Regions from separate parts of the Dietzia sp. ANT_WB102 genome, predicted to be linked through region 2. Evidence: riboswitches for the same ligand, from Rfam matches in the RefSeq annotation. Region 2 holds a riboswitch; each other region holds the start of a gene.
What was found. Region 2 has a riboswitch for cobalamin ahead of FQ137_RS06485 (energy-coupling factor ABC transporter permease). Riboswitches for the same ligand answer to the same signal wherever they lie in the genome.

Region 1 (9,581 bases), 630 kb from region 2:
ACGACCGGGTCCAGGTGAGCACTGCGGCCGTCGCGGTGGCCGGACTGGTGGGGTCCCGTGCCGTCCTCGCGTGGCGCAACCGCCACCCACGGGAGGCCGCGGCGTGAGAGACGACCTCCTCAACGTCCACGGAGATACCCAGGTCGGGCCCGGTGACGTCGACTTCGCCGTCAATGTCCACGGCGAACGCCCACCGGAATGGCTGGCACGGCGTCTGCGCGACCGCGTCGCCGACCTGGCCGCATACCCGTCCGCTGACGATGACCTGAGGGCACGACGCGCCGCGGCACGCCGGCACGGGACCGACGTGGCTCGGGTATTGCCGCTCGCCGGGTCGGCGGAGGGCTTCCATCTCCTCGCCGCGCACGCCGCGCGCCGGTCGCTGCACGCGGCCGTGGTGCACCCGTCGTTCACCGAACCCGAGGTGGAGCTGCGCCGGGCGGGCGTGCCGGTGACCCGGGTGCTGCTGCCCGGGCCGTACGCCTTCGACCCCGCACTGGTCCCGGAGTCCGCCGACCTCGTCGTCGTCGGCAATCCCACCAACCCCACGTCCGTCCTCCACCCACGCGAGGCCCTGGCCTCCCTGTGCCGTCCCGGTCGGGTCACCGTGGTGGACGAGGCGTTCTGTGACGTGGTCGACGACGAGGCCGCGGCGACGCTGGCCGGGGCCGACCTGCCCGGGCTCGTGGTACTGCGTTCGGTGACCAAGACGTGGGCGTTGGCCGGATTGCGGGCCGGATACGCGGTGGGCGATCCTCACGTCCTCGCCGATCTCGCCGCACACCGCGTGCACTGGCCGCTCGGCACCCTCCAGCTCGAGGCCGTCGCGGCGTGCTGTTCGGACGAGGCGGCCGGCCACCTCGCGGACATCCGGGACCGCATCCGCGCCGACCGCGCCGCGATGATCGGTCTGCTCACCGATGCCGGGATCGAGATCGCGGTGGCACCGGCCGCGCCGTTCATCCTGGTCAGGACCCCTGCCTGCCTCGATGCCGAGGAATTCCGGGCCGGGCTCCGATCGCGTGGCTACGCCGTGCGTCGCTGCGACACGTTCCCCGGCCTCGACCCGGCCCACGTGCGGCTGGCCGTCCGCGGACCCGACACCGTTCGGGGGCTTGTGACCGCATGGCAGGGCGCGCAGGCCGAACGATCACAGTGACGGCCGACCGGGGGCGCTGCCCTCGCCCCGACCCGTATGCCTATGCTCGAGACGCACTACTGACGTCCGTACGCAGGGGAAGACCGGTGAGAATCCGGCGCTGACCCGCAACGGTGTGCAGCCACGATCAGTGGCTGCGAGCCCGATCGCCTGCCCGGATGTCCGACTCCTGAAGTCATCGCCGAGGTCTGCGATCCGGAGTCCTGTCAGGTGACACGCGTTGTTGACGCGCGTCCGTCCTGCGGGTCTGTCGTGGTCGTCGGCCACACGACACGATCCGAGGTCTGATCATGTTCCGTCGCCACACCAGCACTCGCCACACCAACACTCGACACACCACAACCACGCTCGCCACGCTCCTCGTCGCCGGACTCGCCCTCGCCGGCTGCTCCCGCGGCGAGGCAGCCGAGACCAACGGCTCGGTCGAGCCGTTCGCCGAGCCGGTAACCATCACGAACTGCGAGCGCGAGACCACCTACACCGCTGCACCGCAGCGCATCGTCTCGATGAACGACCACGTCACCGAGACGCTCATCCAGATGGGCGCGGGCGACCGGATCGTCGGGATGGGCTACGGCGAGCAGGACGAGATCCTGCCCGAGGTCGCCGAGCAGTTCGACGCGATCCCGTCGCTGGCCAAGGAGTACCCCACCTGGGAGCAGATCGTGGACCTCGAGCCCGATCTGGTGGTGGGCGGGATGCGCAGCGCGTTTGACGAGAAGGAGGGCCGCAGCCGGGACGCACTCGAGGCCGCAGGGATCAACACCTTCCTCTTCTCGGAGTACTGCGGCGAGGGCTTCCCCGACCTGTCGATGCTCGAGACCGACTTCTCCCAGCTCGGCCGACTCCTCGCCGTCGACCAGGGCGCGCGGGACCTCACACACCGGATCACCGAAGAAGTCGAGGACATCCGCGCCACGCTCGACGCGGCGGGCGTCACCGGCACCCCGACGTTCTTCTACGACGGCGGCGAGGCCGAGCCGACGACCATCGGCGGCGTGGGCATCGGCCAGCTGATCGGCGAGTACGCGGGCGCGGACAACATCTTCACCGAGGGCGACCGCCCCTACCTCACCACCACGTGGGAGATCCTCGGCGAGCGGCAGCCCGAGGCGATCGTGGTGCTGGACTACGGCGCGACCAGCGCGGAGGACAAGATCGCCTACCTGCGCGCACAGCCCATCATGTCCACCACGCCGGCGATCCGCGAGAACCGCATCGTGGTGGTGCCGCTATCGGACTTCTTCGAGAGCTCCCGCATGGCGACCTCCGTGGAAACCATCGCTCGCGAGCTGCACCCGCACGCGTTCAGGCAGTGACATGACGGGCAGTGACATGACGACAGTCGCCGACAAGCCTGTTCACCGCGTCGACCGCGGCGCCCCGAGCCCGGTTCCGACCCCGGCCGTCCCCCCACCCACCGGGCGGCAATCGCTGTGGCTCATCTGTCTACCTCTCCTGGCGGGGCTCGCGGCGTCCATCGCGGCCGGGGTCTCGCTCGGGTCGGTGTCGATCCCCTTCGGTGACGTGTGGGCGATCGTCGCGCATCGCCTTGCGCCGGGCGCCGTCGACCCGTGGTGGAGTGACGCCCGCGAGGCGATCGTGATCGAGTCACGCCTCCCCCGCGCGCTGATGGCGGCGGCCGTGGGCGCGTCACTTGCCGTGGCGGGGGGCGTCGCCCAGGCGGTAACTCGCAACCCGCTCGCCGACCCGTACCTCCTGGGGGTCTCCTCCGGTGCGGGGTTCGGCGTGGTGGTCCTCACGGTTCTCGGGGTGGGCGCCGGGACGTGGGGAGTCTTCACCCTGCCGATGGCGGCGTTCCTCGGCGCGATGCTCCCGCTGGCCGGGGTGGTCCTGGTGGCCCGCCGCGCCCACGACACCACCGCCATCGTGCTGGTGGGGGCCGCGATGACCATGGTCTTCGGCGCGCTCAACACCTTCACTCTGCTGGTACTGGGCGACGACCATCAGCTGGGCACGGTCATGCGGTGGCTCGCGGGCGGGTTCGGTGACGCGGGATGGGCCATGCTGTGGGCGCCGGTCGTCATTCTCGCGGTCGCCGGCACCGTGGTGATGCTGTGCAGCCGCCACCTGGACCTGCTGCTCGCCGGCGACGACAGCGCCACCGCGATGGGCGTGAACGTCCCCAGGTTCCGCGTGCTCATGCTGCTGCTCGTCTCACTGCTCACCGCCGGAGCCGTGGCGGTGTCCGGGACCATCGGGTTCATCGGTCTGCTCATCCCCCACCTCGCCGGCTTCCTCACCGGCCGCACGTCAGCACGGCTGCTGCCCACGGCGGGCTTGCTCGGCGCGGTGGCGTTGGTGCTCGCCGACATCGCCGCGCGCGCGGTCAGTGAGGGCACGGAGCTGCCGGTGGGCGTGGTGACCGGCGTGGTCGGCGGCCCGGTGTTCCTGTTCATGCTGTGGCGCCGCTACGGGAAGGCGACGGTATGACGACCCTCACCGCCTTCGGCGTCTCCGCGCGACTGGGTGGCCGGCAGGTCCTCGACGGCGTGAACCTCACGGTCGCACCCGGCCGTGTCACCGCGCTGGTCGGACCGAACGGCAGCGGCAAGACCACGCTGCTCCGCTCCTGCTACCGCGCCCTGCCGGTCTCCGCCGGGATGGTGACGCTCGATGACGCGGACATCGCCTCGCTCCGTCGACGATCCCTGGCCCGGGCGGTCGGGGCGAGCACGCAGGAACCGGTCTCGCTGGGCGGCATCACGGTCCGCGAGTCGGTGCGGCTCGGCCGGACGGTCACCCGCGGGCTCTTCGAGCCCTTCGGCGGCGACGACTCCGCGGTTGTCGAGGCCGTCCTCGCCCGGGTCGGGTTGGCGGACCTGGCCGGGCGCGACGTCCTTGCACTGTCGGGTGGCGAGCGGCAGCGGGTGTCGATCGCGCGCACCCTCGCCCAGCAGCCCGATGTGCTCCTGTTGGACGAGCCGACCAACCACCTCGACCTGCACCAGCAGCTCTCCGTCCTGGCGCTCCTGCGGGAACTAGCGGCCGACGGGCTCGCCGTCCTGCTCACGCTGCATGATCTTCGGATGGCGACCGAGTATTGCGACGCCGTGGCGGTGTTGCACCGCGGCCGGCTCGTCGCGACCGGGGCGCCGGAGGAGGTGCTCGACGCCGCGGTACTGCGGGAGGTGTTCGGTGTCCGTGGTGAGGTGTGCGCGGGCCCGGACGGCCGCCGCACGCTCGACGTGAGGGGACTGGCCGATGCGTGACGGATCCGTCGCCGCCGCGTACGCCGACGTCTCGGGACCGCTGGGGGACTTCGCGCGCACCATCGAGCACGGTCCCCGGGTCCTGCCCGGATCGGTGCTGGCGGACCCGCGGTGGCTGGCCCAGCGGGTGGAGGACACCGGGCGGCGTTGGTCTCACGACGATCCGCGGGTGAACGGGACTTTGTGGTGGTATTCGGCCAGCTCGTCGCTGGTGGCGGCGCCCCTGACGATGCTCCTCGTCTCCGGGGTGGCTCCGGATCCCCGTCCGAAACGGCTCACCGTCTCGCTGCAACCGAACGGCTATCTGCAGGCGGCGCGGTCGGATCGGCTGCTGCCGTCGGCGCGGGAGTTCGCGGACGCGCTCGCCGAGGCCCACGCGGAGGTGATCACCACCCTCGCGACTGTCTCGGGCGCGGCCCCACGCGCGCTGTGGGCTATTGCGACGGACTCCATCGCGAACCGGGCGCTCGAGGCGGGGCGCGCGGGTGGCGACCCGGACCGCGGGGCGGAGCTGGCCCGGACGGTGTGTCGGCCACCGTTGTTGCCGGCCCGCTACGTGGACGTGGAGGGCGCCAATCGGGTGCGACGGTTCGTCCGCCGCAGCTCCTGTTGCCTCATCTATGTGGCGACCGAGGGCGGAAAATGCGCGAGCTGCCCACGCCGCGCCCCGGAGGACCGCCGGGCCGAGCTGTCCCGGCGGGCGTAACCCGGCTGCGTGGCAGTGGGGACGTCACCGGGACGGAAAGGCCACCTCACTGCCGGCCCGGCTAGGCGGGGGTAGCCCGGGCGCCAGCTGCTCCGCCAGCGCGGCGACCGCCCCGATCACGGTGATGGCCGGCGGCGCGATCTCCTCCTCGGCCGCATCGCGGGCGATCGTCGCCAACGTCCCACGGAGGACCCGTTGCGCTGGCGTGGAACCGTTCTCGATCATGACCGCCGGCGTGGCTCCTGGCAGGCCCTGCGCGAGCAACTCGGCGGTGATCGCGGGGAGATTCGTCACCGCCATGAGCAGCACCAGGGTGGTCCCCGACCGGGCCAGGGCCCCGTAGTCGAGGGTCGAGTCCGGGCTGCCCGGGGGCACATGCCCGGAGACCACCGACACCCCCTGTGAGAGCCCGCGATGGGTCGCCGGGATCCCGGCGAGGGCCGGCACCGAGAACGCCGACGTGACGCCCGGGATCACGGTCACGGGGACCCCGGCATCCGTGCAGGCGAGGTGCTCCTCGCCGCCCCTGCCGAACAGGAAGCTGTCGCCGCCCTTGAGCCGAACGACCGTGCGGCCTCGTCGTGCATGGTCGATGAGGATCCGGTTGATCTCCTCCTGGGGGGTGGCCCGCCCGAACGGCACCTTGCCCACGTCGATCACCTCGACGTCGGGCCCGAGGTCGTCGAGCACAGCGACGGGGGCCAGGCGATCGGTCACCACGACGTCGGCGGAGCGGACCGCGTCGAGCCCGGCCACGGTCATCAGTCCGGGGTCGCCGGGACCGCCGCCGACCAGGACAACCCGGCCGGTTGCGTCTCGCTCGCTCGACATCAGGTCTGAGTCCCTTCGTCACGCCGGAGCATGTACACGTCCATCACCCAGCCATAGTCGGCGCGCAGCCGGTCGCGGTGCGCCCGCAGGTCCGGCAGGACGTCGCCTACCCGGCCCGCCACGAGGGTCTCACCGGCATCGCCGAGGTTGCCGCCCCACCAGATGTGCCAGTCGGCCAGGTCCTCGAGCGGCAGGTCGGCGTTGAGCATCACCACTACGTTGTCGGCGCCGGCGGCCACCACCTCGCGCAGCCGTCGGCCGGTGGTCACGGTGACCGTGCCGCCGATCTCGTGCAGGACCAGGCGGTGTCGAGCGGCCAGGACTTGCAGGGCAGAGATGCCCGGGATCACCTCCACGTCCACGTCGAGGCGGCCGCGCTCGGCGATCCGATCCACGATCCGCAGTGTGGAGTCGTAGAACGCCGGGTCGCCCCACACGGGGATCGCGACGTCGCCGGGCCGCGATTCGAGAGCGTGCTCCCAGGCCAGGGATCGGGCCTCGTGCCAGTCCAGGACCACGCCGCGGTAGCCGCTCGGGGAGGAGGTCGACGACGACGAGCGGTCCCGCTCCGGATCGGTGACGCCCACCAGCTCGACGCCCGGCGCGTGCCGGGCGAGCAGGCGCCGGCGGAAGTCGACAAGCGGGTCGTCGGGTCCCTTGACCGCGGCGATCGCGTAGTCGGATGCCCGCAGGACGTCGATCCCCTCGACGGTGATCTGGTCGAGACCACCCGAGCCGATGCCTACGACCCGCAGCCGGCGCCGCGGCCCCCGATCCGGCGCCTCAGACATAACGCTTCCCCTGCTCCCGCGTCCCCTGCTCCCGCGTCCGTGCTTGAGCGCTACTCCCGCATCCGCGCGCAAGTCCTGCAGACGCGCATGAGATTTCGTGCGCGGATGCAGTACTTGCGCGCGCCTGGGGGGCCGGGCGCGCGGGCGGGCGGCCGGGCCCGCGAGGGAGCAGCTCAGTCGCCATGGGATTCCTCGAGGTCGCCCTCCACGTCGAGGTACACCTGGCGCATCCGGTCCATCACCTCGGCGTCGGGCTCGGCCCACATGCCTCGGTCGGCGGCCTCGGACAGCCGCTCGATCATCCCGCGCAGTGCCCACGGGTTGGAGCGACGCAGGAACTCCTGGTTGGTCTCGTCCAGGACGTACTCCCGGGCGAGTGAGTCGTACATCCAGTCGTGGACGACGCCGGCCGTCGCGTCGAACCCGAAGAGATAGTCGACCGTCGCCGCCAGCTCGAAGGCGCCCTTGTACCCGTGACGCTGCATGGCGGCGATCCACCGCGGGTTCACCACTCGCGCCCGGAACACGCGTGTGGTCTCCTCGGCCAGCGATCGCGTCCGGATGGCGTCCGGGGTGGTGGAGTCGCCCACGTACGCGCGGGGCTCCGACCCGGTGAGCGCGCGCACGGTGGCGATCATCCCGCCGTGGTACTGGAAATAGTCATCCGAGTCGGCGATGTCGTGCTCACGGGTGTCGATGTTCTTGGCCGCCACCGCGATGCGTCGGTAATTGGTGCGCATGTCGTCAGCGGCCGGGACGCCGTCGAGGTCGCGGCCGTAGGCGTACCCGCCCCAGCGGGTGTACACCTCGGCCAGGTCGCGGTCGTCGCGCCAGTTACCCGCCTCGATGGTCTGCAGGATGCCCGCCCCGTACGAGCCGGGCGCCGAGCCGAAGATGCGGGTGGTGGCGCGGCGGCGGTCGTCGTGCTCGGCGAGGTCCGCGCGCGTGTGGGCTGCGACGTAGTTGAGCTCGTCCGGCTCGTCCAGCTCGGCGACCATCCGAACGGCATCGTCGAGCATGCCGATGACGTGGGGGAAAGCATCGCGGAAGAACCCCGAGATGCGGACGGTCACGTCGATCCGCGGGCGCCCGAGTTCGTCGGCCGGGATCACCTCGAGCCCGTTCACCCGGCGCGAGGCCTCGTCCCATTCGGGGCGGACTCCGAGCAGGGCCAGGACCTCGGCGATGTCGTCACCCGAGGTGCGCATGGCCGAGGTGCCCCACACGGACAGCCCGACCGACGCCGGGTAGTCGCCGGTCTCGGCGACGTGCCGCTCCAGCAGCGAGTCCGCCATGGCCTGCCCGGTCTCCCAGGCCAGCCGGGACGGGATCGCACGCGGGTCGACGGTGTAGAAGTTCCGCCCCGTGGGCAGCACGTTGACCAGGCCCCGCAACGGGGATCCCGAGGGGCCGGCCGGGATGAACCCGCCGTCCAGGGCGTGCATGACGGCGTCCAGCTCGTCGACCGTGGCGGCCAGGCGGGGCACCACCTCCCGGGCGGCGAACTCGAGCACCTGCGCCACCTCGTCGTAGTCGCACTCTCCCGCGGCGTCACCCGCGTCGCCGGCTCCCGCCGGGGTGAGTCCCGCGGCGGCGGCTCCGGCCGGGGCGAGTCCCGCGGCGGCGGCTCTGGCCGGGGCGAGTCCCGCGGCGGCGAGCACGTCGGGCACCGCGGCGACGTCCCAGTCGCGCTCCTCCATGCCCTCGACCAGCGCCCGGGCCAGGGCCTCGACGCGGTCGACCTCCGGGGTCGGGGCGTCCTCCGCCAACCCGAGCGCGCGGCGCAGACCGGGAACCGCGCCGAACTCGCCGCCCCACACCTGCGAGGCCCGCAGGATCGCGAGCACCAGGTTGACGCGCGCCTCCCCTTCCGGCGCCTGGCCCAGCACGTGCAGTCCGTCGCGGATCTGGACGTCCTTGATCTCGCACAGCCAGCCGTCGACGTGCAGCAGGAACTCGTCGAACTCCTCGTCCCCGGGCCGCTGCTCGAGCCCCAGGTCCTCGTGCATGTGCGCCGCCTGCATGAGCGTCCAGATCTGCGCGCGGATGGCCGGGAGTTTGGCCGGGTCCATCGAGGCGATGTTGCCGTACTCGTCCAGCAGCTGCTCGAGGCGGGCGATGTCCCCGTAGGACTCGGCGCGGGCCATCGGCGGGACCAGGTGGTCGACGATCGTGGCGTGCGCGCGGCGCTTGGCCTGCGCGCCCTCGCCGGGATCGTTGACCAGGAACGGATAGATCAGCGGCATGTCGGCGATCGCGGCATCGGTCGCGCAGTCCGCCGAGAGTGCGGCGTTCTTGCCCGGCAGCCACTCCAGCGAACCGTGCTTGCCGATGTGGACCAGCGCGTGCGCCCCGAACCCGCGCGCCAGCCAGCGATAGGCGGCGAGGTAGTGGTGGGAGGGCGCCAACTCGGGGTCGTGGTAGATCGCCACAGGGTTCTCGCCGAACCCGCGGGGCGGCTGGATCAATAGGACGACATTGCCGGCCTGGATGGTCGCCAAGACGATCTCGCCGGCGTCGTTGACGAACAGCTCCCCCGGGGCCTCGCCCCACGCCTCGACCATCCCCGCGCGCAGCGTCTCGGGCAGGTCCGCGGTCCAGCGCACATACTCGTCTGTGCTGATCCGGACGTGACTGTCGGTGAGCTGGGCGTTCGTGAGCCACTCCTCGTCCTGCCCGCCCGCGGCGATGAGCGCGTGGATCAGGGCGTCACCGGCGGCGGTGTCGTCGGCGTAGGTGCCCTCGTCGCCGCTATCGGACAGCTCCAGAAAGCGGGCGATGGGCCCGTCGGCCGGGCCCAGGTCGTAGCCTTCGTCGCGCATGCGCCGCAGCAGCCGGATGGTCGAGACAGGGGTGTCGAG
Region 2 (9,581 bases):
CCTGGGATGACAGGTTGGGTAGGAGGCCCTGCGCCTTCATCGACACGAGTAGCTTGCTGGTCCCGACGCTTCCGGCGGCGAAGAAAACCCGGTCCGCGGTGACGTTCTTGGTGGCGATCACCGCGCCCTGCTCGTTGATCTGCTCGATCGTCACCTGGTAGCCGCCGCCGGCGGCAGGCGCGACGGCCGTGACCTTGTGCAGCGGGGAGATGGTGAGTTTGCCGGTGGCCGCGGCCTGGGCGAGATAGGTCTTATCCAGGGACTTCTTGCCCGCGTTGTTGCCGTAGATCACCTCGCCGCCCAGGGCGGAGGCCGACGCCGTTCCCGCGGCCTCGCGCTTCATGTAGTCGAAGTCGTACACGTTGGGCACGAACGTCGTGGCGAATCCGGAACGGTGCGCGGTCTTGCGGCCGGTGCGGGCGAACTTGTACCAGGGCGTGGATTCGAACCAGGCCTGGTCGATGTGGTTGACGCCGAGGGCGGCGTTCGCGCGCGGGAAGTAGGTGTCGTACATCTGCGCCGAGTCGACGGTCGGCAGGATGTGCTCGAAGTAGTCCCGCTTGGGCGTGACGGCCATGCCGCCGTTGACCAGCGAACCGCCTCCGACGCCGCGGCCCTGGTACACCTTGATGCCCGAGAACCTCTCCGCATCGAGGATGCCGACGTAGCGCTCGATCTTCTTGTTGATCCCGAAGCCCATGAAGTTGCTGACGGGCTGCTCGGTGCTGTCGGACAGCCACGTGGACCGCTTGTCCGGGTCGAGAATCCCCGAGAAGATCTTGCCGTCCGGCCCCGGTGTGTCCCAGCTCCGGCCCATCTCCACGATGTGGGTGGCGATCCCCGCCCGGGTCAGCCGCAGCGCCGCAACGGCGCCACCGTAGCCGCTGCCGATCACCAGGGCGGGGACGCGGTCGCCCTCCGCCAGTGCGCGCCGGGGAAGCGGCGCTGCGGACGATGATGACGACGACGCCAGCGTCGCAGCCGCAGCGGCGCCGGTGGCCAGCCCTGTGCTCATGAGAAATCGACGACGGGACAGTGACAGATGCGGGGGCATGAGACTCCTGGAAGACGGCTCTGACAGGTCATGCGGGCACCGGGAGGTGCCCACTCTCAGATGTCTACAGGCTGAGAAAGAGGTTACCGTTGGGTATCGACGAAAGATCTCAGTGGCGTCCAGGGGCGGAAATTGAGGTCCTTAGGCCCGGCAAATAACATGTCGCAGCGGAGTTCACCACGGCGTCAGGATGGTAAGTCGTCCAGATGGCGGCCAGGACAAGATAATAGATCTATTACGGGTGTCGGTCGGGGGCGGGGCTGCGGTCTCCCCGGTGGCCGGGTCACACCTCGCCCGGGTGCAGGACGGTTCGGCCGAGACGATGCGAGACCGCCGCGCCCCACGGCGGGTTCAGTCTGGCCGTGGCGAGCAACTCGCGGTCCCGCAGCACGTCGTGGGCTGGCCCGCGGGTGAGTCGGCCCCCCGAGAGCACGACAGCCTCGGTCGCCCAGGCCCACGCGAGGTCCACGTCGTGGGTGGCCATGACGATCGCCGTCCCCGTCTCGTGGAGCGCATCCAACGCGGCCACCAGGTCGTCGCACGCCAGCGGGTCGAGTCCCGCAGTCGGCTCATCGAGGAGCAGGACGCGGGGCCGCATCGCCAACGCTCCGGCGAGTGCCACCCGCTTGCGTTGACCGAAGGACAAGTGGTGGGGGACGCGGTCCGCGAGATCGGTGATTGCTAGGGACTCCAACGCCTCGTCGACCCGTCGCGCCACCTCGTCGGAACCCAGGCCGAGATTGACGGGGCCAAACGACACGTCGGCGCGCACGGAAGTGGCAAAGATCTGATCGTCGGGCTCCTGGAGCACCATCTGCACGGACTCCCGGAGACGGGTCCGGTCCGCCCGCCGGTCCCGGAGCCGCACACCGTCGAGTTCCATCACGCCCGCCTCGAGGGGGGCCAGACCCACTAGCAGGCGCATCAGTGTGGTCTTGCCGCTGCCGTTCCCGCCGAGCAGCGCGATCCGCGCCCCGGCAGACACCGCCAGGTCGACGCCGTCGAGCACGATGTGCCGTCGCCCGCCGGGCGTGTCGGCCCGCCGGTAGGAGAACCGGCCACCGTGGAGGGCGAGGATCGTCACGTCACGACCCCCAGGGCGGCGACGGCCACGAGGACCACCCCGATCACGGCCACGCGGGCGGGGGAGACCGGACGCGCCGGAGCGAGGACCGCGGTCTCGCCTCGTTCGGCCCGCATCGACATCGCGTCGTCGATCGCCCGGGCGCGAGTCACGGCCAGCACGAAGACCGAAGCGAACTGGGTGCCCACCGAGCTGATCGCGGCGCGCGCGGTCCGGTTGCCCAGCCGGAGATCGTGGGCCTGGCGCAATGTGCGGGTGGTGCCGATGAGGATGCCGATCAGGCGATACGTGGTGTCCACGACGTGCGCGAGGGGGCCGGGAAGTCCCGCCCGCCGCCCGGCGGCCAGCAGGTCCGCGACCGGAGTCGTGCAGGCCAGCGTGATGGTGGTAGCGGTGGCCGCGCTCGCGCGACTCACCGTCCGCCACGCGGTGTCCACCCCGGCCGGGTCCACCACGAAACGCCAATCCACCAGATCCCAGATGAGGGGGCCGGTGCCCAGGAGGAGAAACACGACGGGCGCGAGTAGCGCCGGCACATAGACCCGGGCGGGCACCCGGGCCAGGACAAGCGCACACGCCGCACAGATGGCCAGGATCACCGCGTGGCCTACCGGCGGCGGCACGAGAAGCGCCGCCACCAGCAAGCCACCGAAGAGCAGGAGCTTCTCCGCTGTGGGGAGGGCCGACCAGCGGTTGTGGGAGGCCGCCAGTTCGATCGGATTCATCTAGTGCCCGGCGGGGGCCGCGCCGGGAGTGGCAGTGCCCGCGGCAGCGATCCCGCTGTCCCGGCGGTGCCTGGACCGGGTCCGCAGGACGCCGATGCCGTAGCCGACGATCCCGCCGCCGATCCCGGCCTGGAGCGCGAACAGTCCCGATTCGACTTCTCCCGGCAGTTCGGGCACCAGCGGCTCGAACCAGGGCTCGTACTGCGGCGACACCTCGCCGATCGTGCCCTCAGCCTGTCCGTCGGCCCCCTCGAAGGCGCCGCCCGCCCCGGTGCCGTAGATCAGGGAGAACACCGCGATCGCGCAAGCCGCGGCGATCAGCCCGACGAGCACCCACACGTTGACGTGCTTGCGGCCGGTCATCGCGACACCTCCGTGGTCCCGACCCGAGCCTGGGAGCCGCCGGCGCCACCGTCGGCCCCGGTGGCGACTGCCTCGTCGTCGTCGTTTTCGGGGTCCGAGAGGCGTGCACGCCGGAAGAAGCCGAGGAGGTCGAGTTCGCGCGAGGCGATGCGCATCAGAACACTCACGATGACCACCACGACGAGCGCTTCGACGATCGCGAGCGGGATCTGCGTCAAAGCGAAGACCGCGAGGAACTCGCCCATCGAATACCACAGACCGTGCTCGGCACTCGGGAACGCCAACGCGAGCTGGGCGCTCGTGGTGATGTACGTCATGAGGTCGGCGAGGAACGCGGCGACGAACACCGCACCCAGCAGCGGCATCGCGACCCTCCGACACGCGACGAACGCCGCGTAGGCAGCCCACGGGCCGGCAACCCCCATGGAGAACACATTCGCGCCCAGTGTGGTGATCCCTCCGTGCGCGAGCAGCAACGCCTGGAACAACAAGACCACGGTGGCGACAAACGCCATCACCGGTGGTCGGAAGATGATCGTCCCCAGGCCCGTCCCGGTCGGGTGCGAGCTCGACCCCGTCACCGAGGGGAGCTTGATGGCCGACATGACAAACGTGAACGCCCCGGCGACGCCCAGGAGCACACCCGCCTCCGGCGTCCGACGGACAGTCCTGACGACCTCCCGCGCGCCGTGAATCACGAACGGCGCCGCGACGGCGGTCCATGCGACGGCATGCGCCGACGGCAGGAAACCCTCTGCGATATGCATCTGGTGGAACCTTTCTGCCCGTCACCTCGCGGGCACTCGTGGTGGCAGCCACGGCCGGTCTCCTGGCTCACGGTTTTCCCGGCCCATCTCATCGAGACGGGCCGAACCGCCGCCGGTCCGCCTTCCCGCCAGCACGACAAGTGCGGGCAGTGGCACGAAGGACCGGTGACATCACCGCTCACAGTGGCGAGGGCCGCCCCGGTCTCACACCGGGTTCCCGAACGCCGTAGCTGCGCAAAGCGTATACCGTGGGCGCCTCCCGAGGGGAAGCGCGATGACGATGCCACAGGCCGACCGGCCGGGGGAAACGCACCTAGGCGATCCGCCGACTCTCCTCGGGAGCCTGTCGCCGACGTTTGAGTTCCTGCCCGGCCAGTGCACCCAACGGGTGACCACTCTTGAGGTTGACCGGCGAGTCGGTGCCCTCGTCCTCGATCCCGGGTGTCCAGTGGATCGTGGGCGCGGTGCGCATCACCACCCGGTCCCGGCCGAGAGACTTGGCCCGGTACGCGCCGAGGTCCGCCTGCCGGGTGAGTTCATCAATGATCGCGGAGGCGTTCGGGCAGCCCTCGGACTCTGTGACGATCGAGGCGACCACGGCGCCCACGCTCACCGTCACCTCGCCTTCCGCCGCGACCGCCATCCGGATCCGTTCCGCGGCGGCGCTCACGTCCGCCTTGTTCTCGGCAGCGGACATCACCACGAACTCCTCGCCGCCGATGCGGCTCACCAGACTGTGCGGTGGCGCCGCTGCGGCGATGGTGGCTACGGAATTCACGAGCACCCGATCGCCGGCAGTGTGCCCGCGGCTGTCATTGACTGACTTGAAGTGGTCGATGTCGATGAGGAGGAAGCCCACCGGCAGGCCCCGGCGAACGCAGTGCTCGAACACCCGCGCGTGCCGCCTGGTGAGACCGCGGCGGTTCAACGCGTGGGTGAGTGGGTCGATCTCTCCGAGTCGCGCCACCTTCTCCATCGCGAACTCCAGGGAGCTCCGGAGGGCCACGACCAGGGCCACGGGTATCGAGACCGTAAGGATGGAGGCGGCGACCGCCACGAGTCGAGCGGTGAGGGAGGTCGACCAGAAAACGGAGAAGCCGGCGGCGAGAAGCAACGCTGCGACGGTGAAGCCGATCGTGGTCCGCCTGGTCGACGACATCGCGGCGATCGCGGGCATCGCGGACAGGAGCGCGACGATCGCCGGGGCGACGGCCGGGTCGGTCACGATGGACGCGGAGATCGCGACGCCGACCATGGCGGTGATGCCGACCACCCCGAACTGCCTGTCCGTCAGCTTGCCGACCCGGATCGTGAAGACGAACAGGACGACAGCGCACATCCAGACCGCGACCAGTGCCGACATCGCGCCCGCGTGGAACAGCTCCGGACTGGCGATGGCGAGGAGCGGGAGCAGCAGCCCCCCGCAGCTACTGACAAGAACGGCGGCGGACCGGGCGTCGTACCTCTCCCAGAGCTGCAGGGGCATAATCATGAGCCCGTGCCCCTGAGAACCGCTCTGGCGGTGAGTAGCAGGATTTTCACGTCGAGCCACACAGACCAGTTCTGGATATAGAAGTTGTCGTAGAGGGCGCGGTCGCCGATGTTCGTGTCTCCGCGTAGTCCGTGGATCGCCGCCCACCCGGTCAGCCCTACGGGGACCCGGTGACGGTCCTGATACGAGGGGACGCTGCGGGCGAACTGCTCAACAAAATGCGGACGCTCCGGTCTCGGCCCGACCAGTGCCATGTCCCCTCGCACGACGTTCCACAGCTGAGGTAGCTCGTCGAGTGAGGAGATGCGCAGCAATCGCCCGATCGGATCGATGCGGTCTTCGGGGTGCCAGTCGGTGTCGGAGTGCTCGGCGGTGACCGAGCGCATCGAGCGGAACTTATACAGCATGAATTCGCGGCCACCGCGCCCCACCCGCACCTGCCGGAACAGGATCGACGATTTGGGATCGGACACCGCCACGGACACCGCAATCAGCGCGAGCAGAGGCGAGAGCAGTAGTAGCGCGCCCCCGGCCACGGTGATGTCGAAGAGCCGCTTGGTTTTCCAATACCACGTCCGGTAGATGTGGCGCCGAACCCTGATCAACGGAATGGTGTGGATCCGGTCCATGTCCGAGCTGAGGTGAACGAACTCGTAGAGCCGCGGGACGATGAAGATCTCGCAGTCCAGCTCGTCGCACTGCCGCAGCGGGGATACCAGCGAGGAATCCGGACTGTGGCGGAACGCCACGATCACGGTGTGTACGTCCAGCTCCGTCACGACCTCGTTGAGCGGACGGTCGAGGACGGGGACGGGCAGCCGGCCGCCGCCAAGCAGCGGGTCGGCGTCGATCACCGCCACCGGTTCCAGGCCGAGCTCGGGGAACTCGCGGATGCTGTCCAGGAGTTCGGCGGCGACCTCCCCGCCCCCCACAATGATGGTCCGGCGCCGGGCCTCAGGAGAGTGGCGGCGGTGACGACGAATAGTCGCGTAGTAAACGGCGCGGGTGCACGAGAGCGCCACGAATATGCCGGTGGCCATGAGAAGTAACTCGCCGATGGTGTCGTCCCCGCCGCGGGCGAACTCGATGGCCAGGGCGCCGACCAGCGAGGTCGCCCCGAGTCGGGGAATGTCGTTGAGCACCGAGAGGGTGAGGAGCGACCGGTAATTCCCCGACAGTTCCACCGCCAGGGCCACGACCAGGGCTCCTGCCACCGCCCCCGCCACCGTGTCCACGATCGTGGCCAGGACGACGGTCATGACCGCGAGGTCCAGTCCCGCCAGGACGAGGTCCGACCTGTGTCGCGCCAGGCGAAGGCGCCTGCGTTGCTGCGGAACGATGGCCGCACTCCGGATCGCCATGTCAGAGGTACCTCACGCGGGGCGGTCGAGAGCTCGCCACTGGGTCTCGCCGGGTGGGCACGCGCCGGGTGCCTAGCTGTCGTACGAGTCGGCCTTTCATGAGTGTGCCCCACTCCCCCCTGGGCGGGACGGGGTCTTTTCGTGCCCGCCCTCGCGCTGTAAAGTGAGGATATACTAATCGATCTCAAGTGCAAGAGGTTCTTACAAACGCTGGTGGGGATGGTGAGAGGGGCCGGTGGCGCGCCCGTCAGGGGTGCTCGCACCGGTACGGAGTGCGGTCTTCAGCCGGTGGCTTGACGTGGGCGGCCCTCAGTGGGCGGTGATCGCGTCCGCCGGAACGGGACGGCCGAAGTGGTACCCCTGGGCATGGGTGAATCCCATGTCGCGCAGGGCGGGGATCTGATCCTCGTCTTCCACTCCCTCGGCGACGGTGTCGATCCCCAGCGACCGGGATATGTCGCACACGGCGCTGACGATCTTTCGGATGGAAGGATCCGAAGCCATGCCGACCAGCGACCGGTCGACCTTGGCCACGCTCACCGGTAGATCCGCCAGGTAGCGCAGGGCGGCGAAGCCGGTTCCGAGGTCGTCTATGCAGATCACGCACCCCATGTCCGCGAGTGTCTCGATCGTCCGGACGGCAGGGGAGGCGACATCGATGATGTCGCGTTCGGTGATCTCCACCCAGAGTGAGGAGGGGGCGACCGCAAGGTCATCCAGGGAGCGCTGGATTCGTGTGAGCAGGGACGGGTCTGCCAGCTGTCGGACGGAATAGTTGATGGACACGAACAGCGGGTCGGCCGGTCGCTGGCTGTTCCACTGGGCGAGCTGTCCCACCGCCGCACGCGTCCCGGCCCGTCCGATCGGCATGATCAGGGAGGTCTCCTCGGCAGCCGGGAGGAATGCCGGCGGGGTGAGCAACCTGTCATTCCGGCGCCAGCGCAATAGGGACTCGTACCCCAGGGTTCGGGCATCGGAGAGGTCGACGATGGGCTGGTAGTGCATCTCGAAGTCGGCTCTGGCCGCTCGTGCCATCGCTGTACGCAGCTCCGAGGTCTCACGGACCTGTCGCAGTGTCGACCCGGTGGCCTCGTGGAGGTGGACGCCGGACTCCAACGCTTCGTGGGCGGCCGCGAACGCCGCGCGCAGGAGGAGGTCCGGGTCTGTCGTTCCGGTTTTCGATGCCGTCGCCATTCCCACCCGGGATTGGACGAAGTGTTCTTGCCCGCACAGGAGTAGAGGGAGCGCGAGGTGCTCCAGTAGGACCGCCGCCAGTTCGCTGGCGTCGTTGGCGTCGGTGTCGAAGAGGGCGATCAGTGTTCGATCCACGGGGCCGGGCAGGACGACTGCGCGTTCTCCCAGTGCGGCACGGAGCATCGACAGGCCGGTGGATCTGATCTGGTCAGCGCCGGCGAAGCCGAAGGTGGCGAGGAAGCTGCCGGACAGGTCTAGTCCCACGACGATCACGCCAGGCGCCGCTGAATCGAACGTGAAACCGGATGGGCAGCATTCTGCGAGACGTCGGGCCAGGTAGTCGTCATCGGGGCAGGACTCGAACATCATTACCTCCTGCGTTACCGGACGACCGTCATGGGAACTCTACCGAGGCAGCCATACTGAAGTGTTATTTGGGACACATTGCGGCCCGGCGCTACGGCCCGGCGCTACGGCCCGGCGCTGCGGGGTGTGCTCCCTGGAGCGGCTGCACCCGCCGGTGGCGACGTAGTGCCCCGAGTGGCAGCGGCTGATCTTGTCGTCGTCGTCGTTGTTGTCACCGCGGCCGGCGCCGCACCCCGCCGTAGATTCCCTGGCGGGTGATGAGCCGTTGGAGCACGACGTCGGACGCCCGCGCGGGGACGCGGACGCCCTGGCCGGTGGGCGCGAACACGATGAGGCCGTCACGCTGCGGACCGAGCACCGAGCCCCATCGGCGCGGTGGGGGACGGTAGTCGTGTAGCGGCGCCCCGGTGAGGTGCGCCCGGATGTTGCGTGCGAGCAGGACGTGTCCGCGGTTGCGGGCGGACGTGCGCAGCGGATCGGTGGCGGCCACATCACCCACCGCGAACACCTCGGGGTGCCCCGTCACCTGCAGCGTCGGCTCCACGGCGACGAAGCCGCGGTCGTCGAGTACCTCATCCGGAAGCCACCCGGTGTTGGGCGTGACGCGGCCGATCGCCCAGAGGACCACATCGGCACTGGTCGGGGGCTGCCCCGTGGACCAGGTGACGGGCTCGCCGGTGAGCTGGTGGGTGCCGTGGTCGGGAGGCGGCACCGCGCGGTGACCGGGGCGCAGGCCCACACCGAGGCGCACGAGGCGGGACTGGACCTGCTGCCAGACCCGGTCGTGGTGATGGGGGAGCGCACGGTCACCGGGAAAGTAGAGGTTCACCTCAGTGGTCGGCCACCGTTCGGCGATCTGCGCCGCCGCGCTCAGTGCTGCCGCGCCGCCACCGATCACCGCGACGGAGCTCGCCGCCGCGATACGCTGGTGGGGCGAGCCCAGGTCGGTATCGAGGCCTGTCGCGTCCTGGAGAGTGGGGTGGCGCCAGAATCCGTTGGTGACACCGGTGGCGACGACGACGAGGTCGAACGGTTCCTCGATGATCGAGCCGTCCGCACGGGTGACGCGGACGAGCCGCGCCTCGGTGTCCAGGCCGGTCGCGCTGCCGTGCACGATGCGCGTTCGGTCGAGGCCGCGGAACCGGCTGTAGGCGATGCGGTAGTCCTTCTCCCAC
Region 3 (9,581 bases), 550 kb from region 2:
GCGGATCTGAACCCGATCGCTGCACTTCATCGGATCATCCGGGAGCTGTACCGACGCTCCGCGGACGACATCGATGCCGCGGAGAACCTCCTCGTTGCCGGTGAGCAGATCGGGCTCATGCTCAGCGCCGAGGCGAGAACCTGCGTCGCCGAGGAACTCCTGGAGCCGCTGTACGAGGCGATTGGCCGCAGGTCGCCCCAGCTGAGCGGGGTGCGGGTTCGAGTGCTGGTGGATCTGAGCCTGGCCGCCGGGGCGTCGGTGGTCAGGCACCATCCGCGCGTGGCCGGGGGCGACGCGGCCGGGCAGGGCGATCCGGAGCAGGGGGTCGAGGAGCAGGGTGTCGCGGAGTCTTATCTCGACGAGGCTTTCGGCCTCCTCGAGTACGGGGCGGGGCGACTCCGCTAGCGCGGAGTAGTCCGGGGGCCGCAGTGGACGACCTCCCCGTCGACCCCCGCACGGGCGCCGTGCTCACGTAACCGCGCGGCCAGCTCGTCGGGCGGCGGGTTGTGGTGCCCCAGGTGAACGGCCACGACGTCGGTCTGCTCGTCGACCGCCCCGACCTCGCGCAACCGCCGGAGCATCGCACCGAACCGGGGCAGTCCGAGGTGGGCGGGGGAGATCTCCTCGCGGTCGCCGAGGGTCTCCTCGAGGAAAATCGTGTCGAAGTGGGCATCGCGTACAGCGCCGAACCACTCGTCGTCCCACGGTCCGGTGTCGCTGGCCCACAGCAGGCGATCGCCGCCGGGCCCGGTCACGTCGTACAGGACCGCATCGCCGGTGCGGAACACGCGGTGACGGGCGGGCAGGACACGGACTTCGTACGCTCCCACCGTGAGGTGGTCTCCGGCCGCGACCGGGACGAAACGCACCGGGTCGTCGGGGCCTACCCAGGGCCGACATGCCTCGAGGGCGTCCGCGGGGCCGATGAGCTCGAGCAGGCCTGCGTCGGGGATCCACGAGCGGAACAACAACGCCTGCGGGCCGAGGTGGTCGGCGTGGGCGTGTGTGATGAGCAGATGTCTGACCGACGCCAGAGTTCGTCCGAGCCGGACTGCCGAGCTGGGCGCCTCCGGTCCGCAGTCGATCAGCAACTCGTCGTCGACGAGCGCCGACGTCTGGCCGCGCACCACGCCGAGCCGTCTCGCCTCCCCGCACGACCCGCACCTGCAGAACGGGGCGGGCCAGCCGTCGGCGGCGCCGGTCCCCAGGAGGACGACCTCCATCACGCGTCCGGCCCTGTGCCCCGCCACGGAGGGGGGACGGCGTCCGCGCCCCGCTCCCGCAGCGGGAGCACCGCGCGTCCGTCGCGGCGGTCCAGGACCTCCACACGCGCGTCGTACACCTGAGCCACCCGCTCGACGGTGAGTACCTCCTCGGGCCGACCGTCGGCCACCACCCGGCCCCGGTCGAGCAGTACCAGCCGCTCCCCGTAGTGGGCGGCCGAGGTGAGATCGTGCATGGCCGCCAGCACGGTCAGGCCGCTCTCCCGGCGCATGCTGTCGACCAGGTCGAGCACCTGCTGCTGGTGACCGATGTCCAGTGCGCTCGTGGGCTCGTCGAGGAGCAGGACCCGCGGTTCCTGCGCCAGGGACCGAGCTAGCACCACCCGCTGCAGCTCGCCGCCGGACAGGGTGGTGGCGGTGCGGGAGGCGAGGTCGTGCAGTCCCAGGCGGTCGATGACGCGGTCGACGATCTCGTGATCGCGGGCGGTCTCGGTGCCGAAGCGGGCGATGTGGGGGGTCCGGCCGAGGTGGATGAGCTCGCGGGCGGTGACCCCCTCGGGGACGACCGGGCGCTGGGGCATCATCGCCACGGTCCGCGCCACCCTGCGGCGACCCGCCCGGTGTGGGGTGAGTCCGTCGACCTCAAGGTGGCCGGTGGCCGGGATGAGGCCGGCGAGCGCGAACAGCAGCGTCGTCTTGCCCGAGCCGTTGGGGCCCACCAACGACACCCAGGATCCGGCGTCGACGCTCAGGTCGATGCCGTGGAGGATGGCCGTGCGGTCCCGCGTGACGTGGAGGTCGCGGCAGGTCAGGGCGTAGGGCGACCGCGGGGTGGTGGTCATATGTGCCCCCGGCTGCGACGCAGGACGATGAGGAAGAACGGAGCGCCGATCGCCGCGGTGACCACGCCAATGGGCAACTCGGCCGGGCTCGTCGCGGTGCGGGCGACGACGTCAGCCAGGATGAGGAAGGCCGCTCCGGTGAGTAGCGACACCGGCAGCAGCAGCCGGTGGCCCGGCCCGATGAGCATGCGCACGGCGTGGGGGATGACGATGCCCACGAACCCGATGAGGCCGGACACCGAGACCACCGCTGCCGTGCCGAGCGTGGCCACGCTGATGAGCACCAGCCGCACTCGTGCCGGGGCGATCCCGAGGGTCGCGGCCTCCGCGTCACCGACCGCCATGACGTCGAGGGTGCGCCGAAACAGGGCCATCACCGCCACTGACACGATCACATAGGGCAGCACCGTCCGCACGTCGGTCCAGCCGCTGGTCGAGACTCGACCGAGCATCCACGAGTACACCTGCCGCAGCGTGTCGTCATGACGTTGCATAAAGAACGTCTGGACAGCGCTGGCGAACGCCGCCACCGCGACGCCGGCGAGAATGATGACGACCTCGCTGCGCCCGCCGCCGACGCTGCGGCCCAAGGTGTAGGTGGCCAGTACCGCGATCATGCCGCCGGCGAAGGCAGCGGGCGGCACCATCGCCGATCCCATCGCGCCGCCCACGACGATGGCCAGGGTCGCGCCCAGCCCCGCCCCGCTGGACACGCCCAGCAGGTACGGGTCGGCGAGCGGGTTGCGGAACACGCCCTGGTAGGTGGCGCCGGCGATCGCCAACATCGCGCCGACGATCGCGCCGAGCACCACGCGCGGGATACGGATCTCCCACAGGATGACCTGCTGGCGGGCGGTGAACCCGGAGTCCACGTCGACCAGTGGTAACCGGTCGACCAACTCGAGCACCACGCCGCCCGGGGTGAGCCCGGCCGGGCCGATGAGCGTGCCCAGCAGGACGGCCACCGCCAGCAGCAGCGTCGCCCCGCCCAGCACCAGGGCGTGGCGAGGCGACGGGCGGGTCACGGGGCGGGCTGGTTCACGGGGATCTGCCCGACGATCGCGGCGACTTCGCGCATGAAGTCCACGACGCGCGGGCCCCACCGGCTGGACAGGTCCTCGTCGACCATGTGGACGCGATCTTCTCGGACGGCTGTCAGTCCGTCCCAGCCCGGACGCTGGGCGACGGTCTCGGGGGTGACGCCGCAGCACTGGCCGTCGGCGAGGAACACGACGTCGGGGTCGGCCTCGAGGATGAGCTCCTCGGACAGCTGGGGGTAGGTGTCGTCCCCGGTGGCGATGGAGGTCAGCCCCAGCAGGGAGTACACCTCGCCGATGTAGGTGGCGTCGGTGACGGTGTAGTAGGTGTCGTCGAGCTCGTGGAAGTACGACAGTGGGGTCTCGCGCTCGGGAACCGACGCGACGATGTCGTCGATCTCCCCTCGCATCCGCGAGACGAGTTCGGCGGCCTCGCCGATGTGACCGGTGGCGGCGCCGACCTGCTCGAGCTGCGCGTAGGTGTCGTCGAGGGTCTGTGCGGCCGGCAGCTGCAGCACCTCGACGCCGGAGCGTTCGAGCCCGTCCACGATGTCGCCGCTGTCGTCGGAGAGCACCACGAGGTCAGGTGCGTATCCCAGGATCGCCTCAAGGTTGGGCGTGTAGCCGGACAGTTCGGTGACCGGGGCTTCCTCCGGGTAGTCGGAGCGCTCGTCGACCGCCACGACCTGCTCCCCGGCGCCGACGGCGTAGAGCATCTCGGTGGTGGTGGGGGCGAGCGAGACGATCGCCTGAGGCTCTCCGGCCGCCGCGGTGGTCTGGTCCGCCGGGGCTGCGTCATCGTCGGCAGTGCCACTGCACGCCGAGGCGATCAGCGCGACGGTGGTCAGGGCGGCGGTGAGCATGGCGCGGGTTCGGGGCCGGCGGGTTCGTGGGGTGTGCATGACATCCTCCGGGAGTCGGAGGACGAAAGCAGCTCGGCTGCGACGTGGACGCCGCGGCACGCAACCGTCCTTCGTCCGAGGTCAGTTCGTACGGCGCCGCAGTACCGGCCGACCTGGCTTGCCCGCTCGAGGTGGGATCACAGTTGCGGGACAGCGCCGGATTCTCACCGACTTCCACCGCGTACCACGGGTGTCCGGCGCGGGAGCCGGACCACCTGAGGGTAGCCGAGCGGCGGGCCCGCAGCGGAACCGTCCGCCGGGCCCCGTGCCCCCGGTCTGAGCCTCACCCGCCCAGGACCACCCCCTCGCGCCGCGGATCAGCGCCGCCCACGAGGGTGCCGTCGCTCTGACGCAGGATCGCTGAGAGTCCGGAGGACTGGTCCTCGGTGGAGACCTTGTGACCGAGTTCGGTCAGGCGGCCCGTCAGCGCGGCGGCGTCACCGGCCACGGCAGGGTGCTCGCCGCCCACCGCGGTCTCGGGAGAGTTCGACGCCCCGAAGGACGGAGCGCCCACGGCCTGCTGCGGGTCCAGCCCCCAGTCGAACATTCCGACGAGCGTCTTGACCACGAACTGGATGATCCGCGACCCGCCGGGCGAGCCCACCACGGCCCGCAGTTCGCCACGGTTGAGGGGCGACCCGTCGAAGACCAGCGTCGGCGCCATGGACGAGCGCGGCCGCTTGCCGGGTTGGACCCGGTTGGCCTGCAGTTCTCCTGCCTCGTCGCGCGGTTCGGCGGCGAAGTCGGTGAGTTGGTTGTTGAGCAGGAAACCGTCGACCATCTGGAAGGAGCCGAATGCAGACTCCACCGTGGTGGTGAGCGCGGCGGCGTCGCCATTGGCGTCGACGATGCTGATGTGGCTGGTGCCGTGCTCGGGCCCGGTGAACACGCCGCGGGAGTCAAACGCGAAGTCACCTGGTTCGGCCTCGCCCATGGAGCGGTCGGGGTCGATGAGTTCGGCCCGCCCGGCCAGGTAGCCCGGCCGCAGCAGGGTCAGGGGAGAACCGAGGGGAGGCGGCACGAAGCGGGGGTCGGCGATGTAGACGTCGCGATCGGCGTAGGCGAGCCGTTCGGCCTCGGTCACCAGGTGGACGGCCTCGGGCGACGGCAGGCCCCCGTCGGCGTTGACGTCGACCGGTGGGTACGCGGCGAGGTCCTTGTCCGCCAGCATCGTCATGGTGGCATCGACCGTGGTGCCGCCGGATGAGGGCGGTCCCATTCCGCACACGGCGTGGTCCCGGTAGGGGCTGCACACGGGGTCGCGGGTGATCGCCTGGTAGCCGGCCAGGTCGTCGAGTGTCATCGCGCCCGGCGTGATGCCTTCGCGCTGCGTGCTGACCTGCTCGACGATGGCCTCCGCGATCGCGCCGGTGTAGAACGCGTCGGCGCCCTCGGTGGCCACCGCCGTGAGTGTCTTGGCGTAGGCGGGGTTGGTGAGCCGCGTCCCGGCGGTCTTGCCGGCCCCGCCGTCGAGGAAGTAGGCGGCGGTGTCGGGGTCCCGGGCCAGGTCCTCGGCGGACGCCGCGATCGATTCCGCCAGGCGGGGGCTGATGTCGAATCCGTTGTCGGCCAGCGTCACGGCCGGATCGAAAAGCTGGCGCCACTCGCGGTTGCCGTGGTCGCGGTGGGCCATTTCGAGCAAGCGGAGGATTCCGGGCACGCCGATGGACCGGCCACTGCGGCGGGCGTCGGGCTGCGGTTCGGTGGTGTCCTCGGGGGAGATGTGGCGGAGGTAGTCGGCGGTGGCGGCCGCAGGAGCGGTCTCGCGGCCGTCGTAGGTCTCGAGCTGCCGGGTGTCCCGGTCGTAATAGACGAGGAACCCGCCGCCGCCGAGGCCGGAAGACTGCGGTTCGACCAGCCCCAACACGGCCTGGGCGGTGACGAGCGCGTCGGCGGCGGTGCCCCCGTCGGCGAGCACTTCGCACGCGGCCAGCGTGGACAGGGGGTGCGCCGTGGACACCGAGTACGACGCGGTTGCCACGGGGGTCATGCCGGTGCGGTACCCGGTCGCGATCTCCGGGTTGTCGGCGATGGGGCCGGCGGGGCCCGTGTCCCCGTCGCGGGGACCTCCCACCGGCGTGCCGCCGCCGTTCTGTGCGCAGGGCGCGGCGTCCTGGACGGGGAGTGGTGGACCGTCGAGGGAACCGGGACGGGCGGCGGGGTCCGGCACAGCGGGTGGCGGCGGCGAGGAGCTCACCGCGTCCTTCTCAGCGCCCCCGGGGTCGGACGAGCAGGCCGTAGCTACCAGGACGGGCGTGAGTGTCAGTGCGAGGACCGCGCGTGCGATCCGTCCGGTTTTTCTCGAGCGCATGAGCGGGGCCGCCTTGTCGTGAGCCGGATACCTCTTCACAGGGTGCTCTCGTGGCGTGGGTTGCGGGGCTCTTTCGGCCGGAGCGAGACCGAGTGGTGACCTGCCGCGTCCCTGCGGCCGCGCGGGCGGTGGGTGTGTCGGTCGGGGAGAATGGTCGCCGACCGTATCGCCCATGGGAAGGACGACCAGATGACGACGACGAGCTCGGCGGGTGAGGGGCCTTCGGCCGGAGATCTGCGGACACAGGGATTCTCGACCAGGCGCGAGGTGATGAGCGACGCCTTCGTCGACCGGGCCATGGACCGGGCGGCCGGGACGGCGTCGGAGGCGATCCAGCACGTGGTCACCGAGAACGTCTGGGGCAACATCTGGAACCGGCCCGGGCTCGGTCGGCGTGACCGCAGTCTGCTGAACATCGGGATGCTCGTGGCGCTGCGTGCGGAGGCCGAGCTGTCCGGTCACGTGCGCGGGGGGCTGACCAACGGGCTGACTCGGGAGGAGATCACCGAGGCGGTCATCCACTCGTCGGGGTACTGCGGTGCGCCGGCGGCCCTGTCGGCGATGAGGACCGTCCAGGAGGTCTTCGACGACCTCGACGGGTAGTCGCCCGGGAGCGTCATTGACAGCAGGTAGTCTCAGGCGAAAGCGTGACAGCCGACACACCTCGACAGGAGCACCCCTCATGCGCAGCACGATGATGCCGGAGCAGCTGAACATCAGCACGATCCTCGAATTCGGTGCAACCGTCCACAAGGACGCGGTCATCACCACCTGGACAGGCGACGAGCCGCGGAAGGTCTCGTTCGGAGATATGGGCAAGCGGGCCGCGCAGCTGGCCAACGCCCTGCGCTCGCTGGGGATCGACGGTGATCAGCGTGTCGCCACGTTCCAGTGGAACAACTCCGAGCACATGGAGGCGTACCTGGCGATCCCGTCGATGGGCGCCGTGCTGCATCCGCTCAACATCCGGCTGTTCCCCGACCAGCTCGAATTCGTGGCCAACCACGCCGAGGACAAGGTCATCATCGTCGACCCGACCCTGGTGCCGCTGCTGCAGCCGCTCCTTCCTCGGTTCTCCACCGTCGAGCACGTGATCGTCACCGGAGGCGCCGCGGCGACGATCGAGGCTCCCGAGGGGATGCAGGTCCACGATTACGAGGCTCTGCTGGCCGCGCAGCCGACCGAGTTCGACTGGCCCGAGGTGGACGAGAATTCCGGCGCCGCGATGTGTTACACCTCGGGCACCACCGGCGACCCCAAGGGGGTCGTGTATTCGCACCGCTCGATCTACCTGCACTCGATGCAGGTGTGCATGTCCGACGGCATGGACATCTCGGTCGACGACAACGTCCTGGCGATCGTGCCGATGTTCCACGCGATGTCGTGGGGCCTGCCGTATGCCGCGTTCATGGTGGGCGCGTCGTTGCTCATGCCGGACCGTTTCCTGCAGCCTGAGCCGCTCGCCGCGATGATCGCCAGCGAGAAGCCGACCCTCGCCGCAGCGGTGCCGACCATCTGGCAGGCGGTGGATGCCTACTCGGTCGGCCATCCCATCGACATGTCGAGCTTCCGCGCCGTCGTCGTGGGTGGCAGCTCTTGCCCCCCGGAGCTGATCCGCAAGTTCAAGGAGAACTACGGGATCAACATCGTCCACGCGTGGGGCATGACCGAGACTTCCCCTATCGGCACGCTCTCGCGGCCTAAGGTCTCCCTGCCGGAGGAGAGGCAGTTCGAACTTCGAAAGACCCAGGGTCGGTTCATCGCGGGCGTCAAGGCGCGGATCGTCGACGAAGCCGGTGAGGAACTGCCCTGGGACGGCGAATCGGTCGGAGAACTCCAGGTGCGCGGCCCGTGGATCACCGGCAGCTACTACAAGGTGGAATCTTCCGACTCATTTGATGACGGCTGGCTCCGCACCGGGGATGTCGGCTACGTGCTGCCCGAGGGTTTCCTGCAGCTCACCGACCGCGCCAAGGACATCATCAAGTCCGGCGGCGAGTGGATTTCCTCCGTCGAGGTGGAGAACTACCTGCTGGAGCACCCGGCCGTGGCTGAGGCCGCCGTGATCGGTGTGCCGGATCCCAAGTGGGACGAGCGCCCGCTGGCTGCCATCGTCGTCAAGGACGGTATCCCCGACCCCGACGTCGAGGACCTGCGCGCCCACCTGGCCGAGCGCATGGCCAAGTGGCAGGTGCCCGAGCGCTTCGCCTTTGTCGACGAGATCCCCAAGACGTCGGTCGGCAAGCTGGACAAGAAGCGGATCCGTGCCTCGCACTCCGACGGCCAGCTCGAGGTCATCAACGCCCTCGATACCTAGCCACCACTCCAGCGCACCGCGGCGCCGCACCGCCGCCCAGCAACCTCCGCCCACCCAGCTAGCCGCAGCGCCGCCCAGCAACCTCCGCTGAGTGGTCACATCCGTTCACGTTCTCCCAAGTGGCAGGTCTTGGAATGCGACGTTTGTGACCACTCGGCGGACGAGGCGCGGTTCAGACGGAGCGGGACCGGACGAGCGGCCGAAGCGAGACGGGCAGCCCGTCCGAGGGATAGGGCAGGGAGTCGTTCTTCATGGGCGGGACGTAGTCCAGTGGGACCGTCCACTCGAAGTGGCGCAGTAGCGCACTGAGGACGAGTGTGGACTCGAGGTTCGCGAAGATCATGCCGAGGCATTTGTGCACCCCGCCGCCGAACGGCTCCCAGGCGAAGCGGTGCGACTTGTCCTCGCGACGCTCCTCCGAGAAGCGCTCCGGATCGAAGATCTCGGGGTCCGTCCAGTACTCGGGCATGTGGTGGGAGTACAGCGGCATCACCGAGGTGAGTCGGCCGGCCGGGATCTCCACCCCCAGGATCTCGGTGTCCTTGACCGTCTTGCGTGCGAGCACCGGGACCGGCGGGTGCAATCGCAGCGACTCCTTCATCACGAGCGCCAGGTCCGACAGCTCCTCGATTTGGGCCAGGCCGGGGTTCGGTCCGAGATCGAGGCACTGGCGACGGAGCCGGTCCTGCCACTCCACATCCCGGCCGAGCTCGTAGACCATCGACGTCACCGTGCTGGTGGTGGTGTCGTGCGCAGCCATGAGCAGGAAGATCATCTGGTTGATGATGTCGTCGTCGTCGATCCCCCCGGAGGCGTCCGCCACCTGGCACAGCGCCGAGAACAGGTCCTCCCCGGGGTTTGCACGCCGGGCGGGGAGGTGGCGGCGGAGGAAATCCTCCAGCAGCCGCCGGCCACGGGTCGCCCGGCCCCATTTGGTGAACGGCACGGG

Region 1: it holds a riboswitch for cobalamin, as region 2 does, so the genes downstream of both, FQ137_RS03580 (ABC transporter substrate-binding protein) here and FQ137_RS06485 (energy-coupling factor ABC transporter permease) in region 2, are expected to answer to the same signal.
Region 3: it holds a riboswitch for cobalamin, as region 2 does, so the genes downstream of both, FQ137_RS03925 (ABC transporter substrate-binding protein) here and FQ137_RS06485 (energy-coupling factor ABC transporter permease) in region 2, are expected to answer to the same signal.

What each region holds. Positions count from the first base shown of each region.
Region 1 is NZ_VOBA01000001.1:789,029-798,609, reverse strand. Features, by position in the region: gene FQ137_RS03590 (cobalamin biosynthesis protein) at 1-107, shown strand, start outside; gene cobC (Rv2231c family pyridoxal phosphate-dependent protein CobC) at 104-1,159, shown strand; cobalamin riboswitch at 1,203-1,385, shown strand; gene FQ137_RS03580 (ABC transporter substrate-binding protein) at 1,450-2,478, shown strand; gene FQ137_RS03575 (iron ABC transporter permease) at 2,495-3,613, shown strand; gene FQ137_RS03570 (ABC transporter ATP-binding protein) at 3,610-4,392, shown strand; gene FQ137_RS03565 ((2Fe-2S)-binding protein) at 4,385-5,098, shown strand; gene cobA (uroporphyrinogen-III C-methyltransferase) at 5,123-5,929, opposite strand; gene cobF (precorrin-6A synthase (deacetylating)) at 5,929-6,720, opposite strand; gene cobN (cobaltochelatase subunit CobN) at 6,894-9,581, opposite strand, start outside.
Region 2 is NZ_VOBA01000001.1:1,418,306-1,427,886, forward strand. Features, by position in the region: gene FQ137_RS06465 (GMC oxidoreductase) at 1-1,054, opposite strand, end outside; gene FQ137_RS06470 (energy-coupling factor ABC transporter ATP-binding protein) at 1,338-2,138, opposite strand; gene FQ137_RS06475 (energy-coupling factor transporter transmembrane protein EcfT) at 2,135-2,863, opposite strand; gene FQ137_RS06480 (energy-coupling factor ABC transporter substrate-binding protein) at 2,864-3,226, opposite strand; gene FQ137_RS06485 (energy-coupling factor ABC transporter permease) at 3,223-3,993, opposite strand; cobalamin riboswitch at 4,028-4,259, opposite strand; gene FQ137_RS06490 (diguanylate cyclase) at 4,307-5,485, opposite strand; gene FQ137_RS06495 (sugar transferase) at 5,482-6,846, opposite strand; gene FQ137_RS06500 (EAL domain-containing protein) at 7,156-8,406, opposite strand; gene FQ137_RS06505 (FAD-dependent oxidoreductase) at 8,618-9,581, opposite strand, start outside.
Region 3 is NZ_VOBA01000001.1:864,490-874,070, forward strand. Features, by position in the region: gene FQ137_RS03905 (TetR/AcrR family transcriptional regulator) at 1-405, shown strand, start outside; gene FQ137_RS03910 (MBL fold metallo-hydrolase) at 402-1,223, opposite strand; gene FQ137_RS03915 (ABC transporter ATP-binding protein) at 1,223-2,065, opposite strand; gene FQ137_RS03920 (iron ABC transporter permease) at 2,062-3,090, opposite strand; gene FQ137_RS03925 (ABC transporter substrate-binding protein) at 3,087-4,004, opposite strand; cobalamin riboswitch at 4,094-4,229, opposite strand; gene ggt (gamma-glutamyltransferase) at 4,288-6,315, opposite strand; gene FQ137_RS03935 (carboxymuconolactone decarboxylase family protein) at 6,505-6,918, shown strand; gene FQ137_RS03940 (long-chain fatty acid--CoA ligase) at 6,998-8,632, shown strand; gene FQ137_RS03945 (cytochrome P450) at 8,805-9,581, opposite strand, start outside.